Regions from separate parts of the Mesorhizobium sp. f-mel genome, predicted to be linked through region 1. Evidence: predicted binding sites of a transcription regulator. Region 1 holds the regulator's gene; the other holds the start of a gene.

Region 1 (3,674 bases):
TTACCGATTCCCATGCGCGCGCCATGTTGTGGTCGCCGATCACGCCGCAGACGAACATCGCCTTCGCCGACATTCTGGAACGCGAGTTCGGCATCCCGGCCATCATGGAGAACGACTGCAACATGATGGCCGTGGCGCTGCGCTGGCGCGACCCGGATCGCTACCGCGACGATTTCATCGCCATCCTGCTCTCGCATGGCATCGGTATGGGGCTGGTGCTGAAGGGCGAGCTGTTCACCGGCACCCATTCCTCAGGCGGCGAATTCGGCCACATGATTCATCGGCCGGGCGGTGCGCTTTGCCGCTGCGGGCGGCGCGGTTGCGTCGAGGCTTATGCCGGCAACTACGCTATCTGGCGCAACGCAAGGCAATTGAGCGAGAACGCCGAGCCGGTCGCCGATGTCAGCGACGCCGAGATGCGGGCACTGGCGGCCCGGGCGCGCGAGACGGACGGACCGGAGCGCGAAGCCTACCGCAAGGCCGGCGAGGCGCTCGGCTTCGGGCTCGGCAGCCTGTTCGCGCTGATCGATCCGGCGCCGGTCGCCATGGTCGGTGCCAGCGCTGCCGCCTTCGACCTGATCGAGCCGGCCCTGCGCGAGGCGATCGCCCAGACCGCCGGCGGCCAGCATTCGGGTTCGATTTCCTTCGACACCGAGCCGAACGAACTGCCGCTGATCCGAGAAGGCTGCGCCATGCGGGCGCTGAGCTTCGTCGACCAGGAGATCTTCGCGCCGAGCATCCAGGCACGAGCCGGCCCGGTCGGAAAGAACGTGGCTTGAACTCGAAGGCAGGGATCCCCGGATCGCGACTTGGGGTGTGTTGAGATTCAGGTCAGGCCGAGTCGAGAATGGTGGGTTCCGAGAACCGGAGCGGAGCGTACTTTGGGTACGTGAGCACCGGAAGCCCAGGAAGCCGGCGTTCGCAGGCCGGCACCACCTGAATATCAGCACATCCCTAGTCTTCCCTGATCGCATAGCCCGCGCCGCGGATGGTGCGGATGACATCGGGCATGCGGCCGTTGTTGACCGCCTTGCGCAACCGGCCGACATGGACGTCCACCGTGCGCTCGTCGATGTAGATCGTCTCGCCCCAGACATTGTCGAGCAATTGGCTGCGCGAGAAGACCCGACCCGGGTGCCGCATCATGAATTCGAGCAGCCGGAATTCGGTCGGCCCGAGCCGGATCTCGCTCTTCTTGCGATAGACCCTGTGCGATTCGCGATCGAGCATGATGTCGCCGACCTTCAGCACGCTGGACAGTACTTCCGGCTTGGCGCGGCGCAGCAGCGCCTTGACCCTGGCCATGAATTCCGGTGTCGAGAACGGCTTGACCAGATAGTCGTCGGCCCCGGTGGAAAGGCCGCGCACCCGGTCGCTCTCCTCGCCGCGCGCGGTCAGCATGATGATCGGCAGCCGCTCGGTTTCGGGACGCACCCGAAGGCGCCGGCAAAGCTCGATGCCCGAAACCGCCGGCACCATCCAGTCGAGCACCAGAAGATCGGGCACGTTTTCCTGCAGCCGGATTTCGGCCTCATCGCCGCGCGTCACCACCTCGACCTGATAGCCTTCGGATTCCAGATTGTAGCGGAGGAGGACGCCCAGCGGCTCTTCATCCTCCACCACCATGATGCGCGGCGCGATCATCGGCCGGTCACTCCTGTCATGTCGCCGGCGCCGACATCGTCGTTTCGTCGAGCTTCGGGCGATCCGCCGGCAATTGCTGCCCGGTCACGACAAAGTAGGCGTTTTCGGCGATGTTGGTGACATGATCGCCGATACGCTCGAGATTCTTGGCGCAGAACAGCAGATGCGTGCAGGCGGTGATGTTGCGCGGATCCTCCATCATGTAGGTCAGGAGTTCGCGAAAAACCGCCGTATATTTCACGTCGATCTTCTGGTCGTCGGCGCGCAGTTCTTTCAACGCGCCGGCATTGCGCGACACATAGTGCTCGACCACCCCGCGGAGCTGCACAAGAACGAGATCCGCCATCGCGTCGATACCGTGCGACAGATTACGCGGCGTGGCGCTCTGCCCGACGGCGCTGACCCGTTTGGCTATGTTTTTGGCCAGGTCGCCGATGCGCTCGAGATCACCGGCCATGCGGATTGCGCCAACCACGGCGCGCAGATCTTGCGCCATCGGCTGCCGCTTGGCGATCAGCGTGATCGCGCTGTCGTCGAGTTCGCGCTGCCGCGCATCCATGATCGCGTCGTCCGAGACGACACGCTGCGCCATCGCATTGTCTGACGCAAGCAACGCGCGGATCGAGGCTGCGACCATCGCGGCGGCGAGCTCGTCCATGTCGCGGATCAGCCTGTCGATGCGGTCCAGTTCCTCGTCGAAAGACGCGACGGTGTGTTCACCCATGATACTGTCCTCGTGTTCGAAATTCGCCGCCGGACCGCTCAGCCGAACCGGCCGGTGATGTAGTCCTGGGTGCGCTTGTCGTCGGGATTGGTGAACATCTTGTCGGTCGCGCCCTCCTCGACAAGGTAGCCGAGATGGAACATCGCCGTGCGTTGCGACACGCGCGCTGCCTGCTGCATCGAGTGGGTTACGATGACGATCGTGTAGTTCTGGCGCAGTTCGTCGATCAGTTCCTCGACGCGGGCGGTGGCGATCGGATCCAGCGCCGAACAGGGCTCGTCCATCAGGATCACTTCCGGCGACACGGCGATAGCGCGCGCGATGCACAGGCGCTGCTGCTGTCCGCCGGAGAGACCGGTGCCCGACTCAAGCAGGCGATCCTTGACCTCGTTGAACAGACCGGCCTTCTTCAGGCTCGATTCAACGATGCCGTCCAACTCGGACTTGCTCCTGGCCAGGCCGTGAATGCGCGGACCGTAGGCGACGTTTTCATAGATCGACTTCGGAAACGGGTTCGGCTTCTGGAAAACCATGCCGACTCGAGCTCGCAACTCGACGACATCGATTTTCGGGTCGTAAACATCCTCGCCGTCGAGCGTTATCTTGCCGCTCACCCGCGCGATATCGATCGTGTCGTTCATTCGGTTCAGGCAACGCAGGAAGGTCGACTTGCCACAGCCCGATGGGCCGATCAACGCCGTCACCTGGTTTTCGCGGACATCGAGGTCCACGTCGAACAGAGCTCGCTTCTCGCCGTAATGAACAGAGACCTTTTCGCCCTTCATCTTGATCGAAGGGGCATTGGTTCCGCTGCTCAGTTTCTGTTCGACGCCGGCTTCCGTCATGATGTTCATATCCTCTACCCCTTACCAGCGCCGCTCGAAGCGCCTGCGCAGTATCACTGCAATGGCGTTCATGATGACCAAAAACAGCAGCAAAATCAAAATCGCCGCCGAAGTCTTCTGCTGGAATCCAGCTTCCGGGAAATCCGCCCACATGAATATCTGCACCGGCAGGATCGTCGCGGGATCGGTAAAGCCGCCGGGAATGTCGACGATGAAGGCGACCATGCCGATCATCAGCAACGGCGCGGTTTCGCCCAGCGCATGCGCCATTCCGAGAATGGTGCCGGTCATGATGCCCGGCATCGCCAGCGGCAGGACGTGATGGAATACGGTCTGGGCCTTGGACGCTCCGATGCCAAGCGCCGCCTCGCGGATCGACGGCGGCACGGCGCGCAGCGAAGCGCGCGAGGCGATAATGATGATCGGCAGGGTCATCAGCGCCAGCACCATGCCGCCGACCA
Region 2 (3,674 bases), on a different contig from region 1:
AGCTTCCGGTTGCGGTGTGGCGCGGCGAGCTCAACAACCCGATAAGGACCTTGCTTCTGGAGGCCGCGCGCGATCTGCCCTTTTGCGATGTCGGCACGCCCAAACCGACGGCAGCGCCGGAATATCGCAAATCTTATCTGAGCATCGATCAGCAGCGGCGCTGTCGCTATATCATTTCGCTCGAAGGCAACGATGTGGCGACCAACCTAAAATGGATCATGAGTTCGAATTCGCTGTGCCTGATGCCGCCGCCGACGTATGAGACATGGTTCGCCGAAAGCGAACTCGTGGCCGATGTTCACTATGTGCCGCTCGAACCTGATTTCACGGATCTTGCCGAGCGGGTGCAATATCTCGAACGTCATCCGACTGAGGCCGAGCGCATCGTTGCCGCCGCCAACGCCTATTGCCGCGAGTTCGCCGACGAACGGGCCGAGCAGGCGATCTGCTTGCTCGTGCTCTACAAGTACTTCGTGCTCAGCGGCCAGATCGAGCCTGATCCCGAGGTCTGGCGTTTTATCTCAGGCTAAGCCGCGGCGACCTTCGACCTGATCAGGACCGTTGTCAGATATCTTCCCGGTCAAGAACCAGATCGGCCGGACCAAACCGGTCCTTTGCCGTGAATTGCTGGTGCCAGTAGGGATACAGAACGGGCGGGCGGCTCACAGCGTCCAGGCGTGCGCGCTCATCGCTGGTCAGCACCAGGCTTGCAGCGGCGATATTGTCCTTGAACTGCGCTTCGGTCCGTCCGCCGATCACCAGCGAGCTGACGGCCGGCCGGCCGAGCAGCCAGGCAAGCGCCACCTGCGCTGCCGAGACGCCATGGTTCTTGCCGATATAGGCAAGCACATCGACGATCCGCCACAGCCGGTCTCCATCACGAATCGGCGGCTCCGTCCAGCCGCTGAGCTGGCGGGAGGTGGCCTGGTCGCGGTGGTATTTGCCGGACAGCAGTCCGCCGGCGAGCGGGCTCCACACCAACACGCCAAGCCCCTGGTCGACCGAGATCGGCAGCAGTTCATATTCGGCTTCGCGTGCTTCCAGCGTGTAGTGGATCTGCTGGGTGACGAAGCGCGGCTGGTGCTGGCGGTCGCTGATCCCCAGCGCCTTCATCACTTGCCAGCCGGAATAGTTGGAACAGCCGACATAGCGGACCTTACCTTGGCTGACGAGCGTGTCGAGCGCGGCGATGGTCTCCTCGAGCGGCGTCGTGCCGTCCCATTCGTGCAGGAAATAGATGTCGATGACGTCGGTCCTGAGGCGCTTCAGGCTCTTCTCGCACTCGCGGATCAGATGGTAGCGCGACAGCCCTTCGTCGTTGGGGCCCGTGCCGATCCGCATGCGCGCCTTGGAGGCGATCAGCACATCGCCCTTGCGTTTGCCGCCGAGCGCTTCGCCGATGATCTCTTCCGAAAGCCCGTTCGAATAGACATTGGCGGTGTCGATGAGATTGATGCCGGAATCTATGCAGAGGTCGATCATCCGGCGCGCCTCGTCGAGATCGGTCTTGCCGACCGCCGAAAATGCGCCGGCGCCGCCAAAGGTCATGGTGCCCATGGTCAGCGTCGAAACCTTCAGCCCGGAACGGCCGAGAGTGCGGTATTCCATGTCAGATCCTCGCAATTGCGTTGGGAAGGGCTGCTTCGAAGGCCGCCCGAGGGGAGCCTGGCATTTGTAGGACAATTCGAGCCGCTTGTCGTGCATGCCATGGAGGCTGATCGATCACATCTCACGGATTTGCGCGACCGGCACACAGGCCGGCTGCAATAAAACCGTCATTGCCGGCCTGTATGCAAGTCGGCTCAAGGTGTTCGGTCTTGGCCGGCAGGCCGGACGCCGACAGGGGCTCGCACGCGGAGCAGCATAAATGACCGAAGCAAAACAGAATTCTCCTGCCAAGGACTGGCTGGAGGCGGAACTCGCCGACACGCTTGACGAAGATTACGAGCTGGAAATGTCGGAACCGGCGGTGTCGCTGGAGATCGCCAAGATCTACAAGAAAGCGCATCCGCCCTCGATGGATCGCCAGCAATATTTTCGCGACCTGATCACGCTGCAATCCGAATTGATCAAGCTGCAGTCCTGGGTGGCATATCACAAGAAGAAGCTGGTCGTGGTTTTCGAGGGCCGCGATTCGGCCGGCAAGGGCGGGGTCATCAAGCGCATCACCCAGCGGCTCAATCCGCGCATCTGCCGCGTCGTAGCCTTGCCGGCGCCGACCGAACGCGAAAAGTCGCAATGGTATTTCCAGCGCTACGTCCCGCATCTGCCGGCAGGCGGCGAGATCGTGCTGTTCGACCGCTCCTGGTACAACCGCTCCGGCGTCGAAAGGGTGATGGGATTTGCCGAACCGGATCAGGTCGAGGAGTTTTTTCGCGACGTGCCGGAGTTCGAGCGCATGCTCGTCCGCTCCGGCATCACGCTGGTCAAATACTGGTTCTCCATCACCGACGAGGAGCAGCAGATGCGTTTCCAGATGCGCATCCATGATCCGATGAAGCAGTGGAAGCTGTCGCCGATGGACCTGCAATCGCGCGTGCGCTGGGAGCAGTACACCAAGGCCAAGGAAGAGACGTTCGCCCGCACCAACATTCCCGAAGCCCCCTGGTTCATCGTCGAAGGCAACGACAAGAAGCGGGCGCGGCTGAACTGCATCGATCATCTCCTCAAGCAGATGCCTTATGAAGAAGTGCCGCACGAAGAGATCACACTGCCCGACCGCGTCTTCAATCCCGAATACGAGCGCCAGGTGCTGCCGCGCGAGCTGTATGTACCGGAGAAGTATTGAGGCAGGGTTCCCTTCTCCCCGTCAGTATACCGGGAGAGGTGCCGGCAGGCGGATGAGGGGCGGCGCCGACCTCGGCAGTTGAACCCGGCCAAGTTACTGCGTGGGCCAAACTCATTCTGACGCAATCTTCGATGGGTTGCGCCGCCCCTCATTGCCCTGCCGGGCATTTCTCCCGGTATAGTGACGGGGAGAAATGGGCCTGCACCGAGGGTTTCGCCAATCACCAACGTTGCAGAAGTGCCGCTAAGCCCGCTTGATGATGACATGCGTGGCAAGCGGCGTCGCCGCCTGTTCGGTGCACTGATAGCCGAGCTTGAGCATGTCGAGGCCTGCAAAAAGGTTCTCACCCTTGCCGAGCAGCAGCGGCGACACCGCCAGGTGCATCTCGTCGATCAGCTTCTCCTGCAGATATTGACGGATGGTGGCGACGCCGCCGCCGACCCGAACATCCTTGCCGCCGGCCGCCGCCTTCGCCTGTTCCAGCGCCGAGTGGATGCCGTCGGTGACGAAATAGAAGGTCGTGCCGCCTTCCATCACAATAGGGTCGCGTGGATGGTGGGTCAGCACGAAGACCGGTACGTGGTAAGGTGGATTGTCGCCCCACCAGCCTTTCCAGTTCTCGTCCGGCCATTCGCCGCGGATCGGGCCGAACATGTTGCGGCCCAGGATCCAGGCGCCGACATTTTCGAAGCTGCGCACGGTGAACGCCTCGTCGGTATCCATGGTGCCGCCCTCCTTGCCAACCATCTGACGAAATGTGCGGGTGCCGACCATCCATTTGTGCAGATCTTCTCCGCCGACACCGAGAGGATTGCTGAGATCCTGGTCAGGACCGGCGCCGAAGCCGTCGAGCGACAGGGTGAAAGCGTTGACGCGAAGTTTGGAC

What was found. Region 1 encodes PhoB, which activates phosphate uptake and scavenging genes when phosphate is short. Its sites were predicted from a motif close to TGTCATNNANCTGTCAT; they were not measured.
Region 2: ppk2 (polyphosphate kinase 2) is a predicted target of PhoB. The motif match lies at 1,763-1,779, and genes of this name have one in related genera.

The regions. Positions count from the first base shown of each region.
Region 1 covers NZ_JBSPTO010000005.1:205,277-208,950, forward strand. The annotation lists gene ACWUKX_RS10225 (ROK family protein) at 1-779, shown strand, start outside; gene phoB (phosphate regulon transcriptional regulator PhoB) at 955-1,644, opposite strand; gene phoU (phosphate signaling complex protein PhoU) at 1,661-2,368, opposite strand; gene pstB (phosphate ABC transporter ATP-binding protein PstB) at 2,407-3,222, opposite strand; gene pstA (phosphate ABC transporter permease PstA) at 3,235-3,674, opposite strand, start outside.
Region 2 covers NZ_JBSPTO010000004.1:34,880-38,553, forward strand. The annotation lists gene ACWUKX_RS07755 (glycosyl transferase family 90) at 1-530, shown strand, start outside; gene ACWUKX_RS07760 (aldo/keto reductase) at 565-1,608, opposite strand; gene ppk2 (polyphosphate kinase 2) at 1,868-2,788, shown strand; gene ACWUKX_RS07770 (dihydrofolate reductase family protein) at 3,032-3,674, opposite strand, start outside.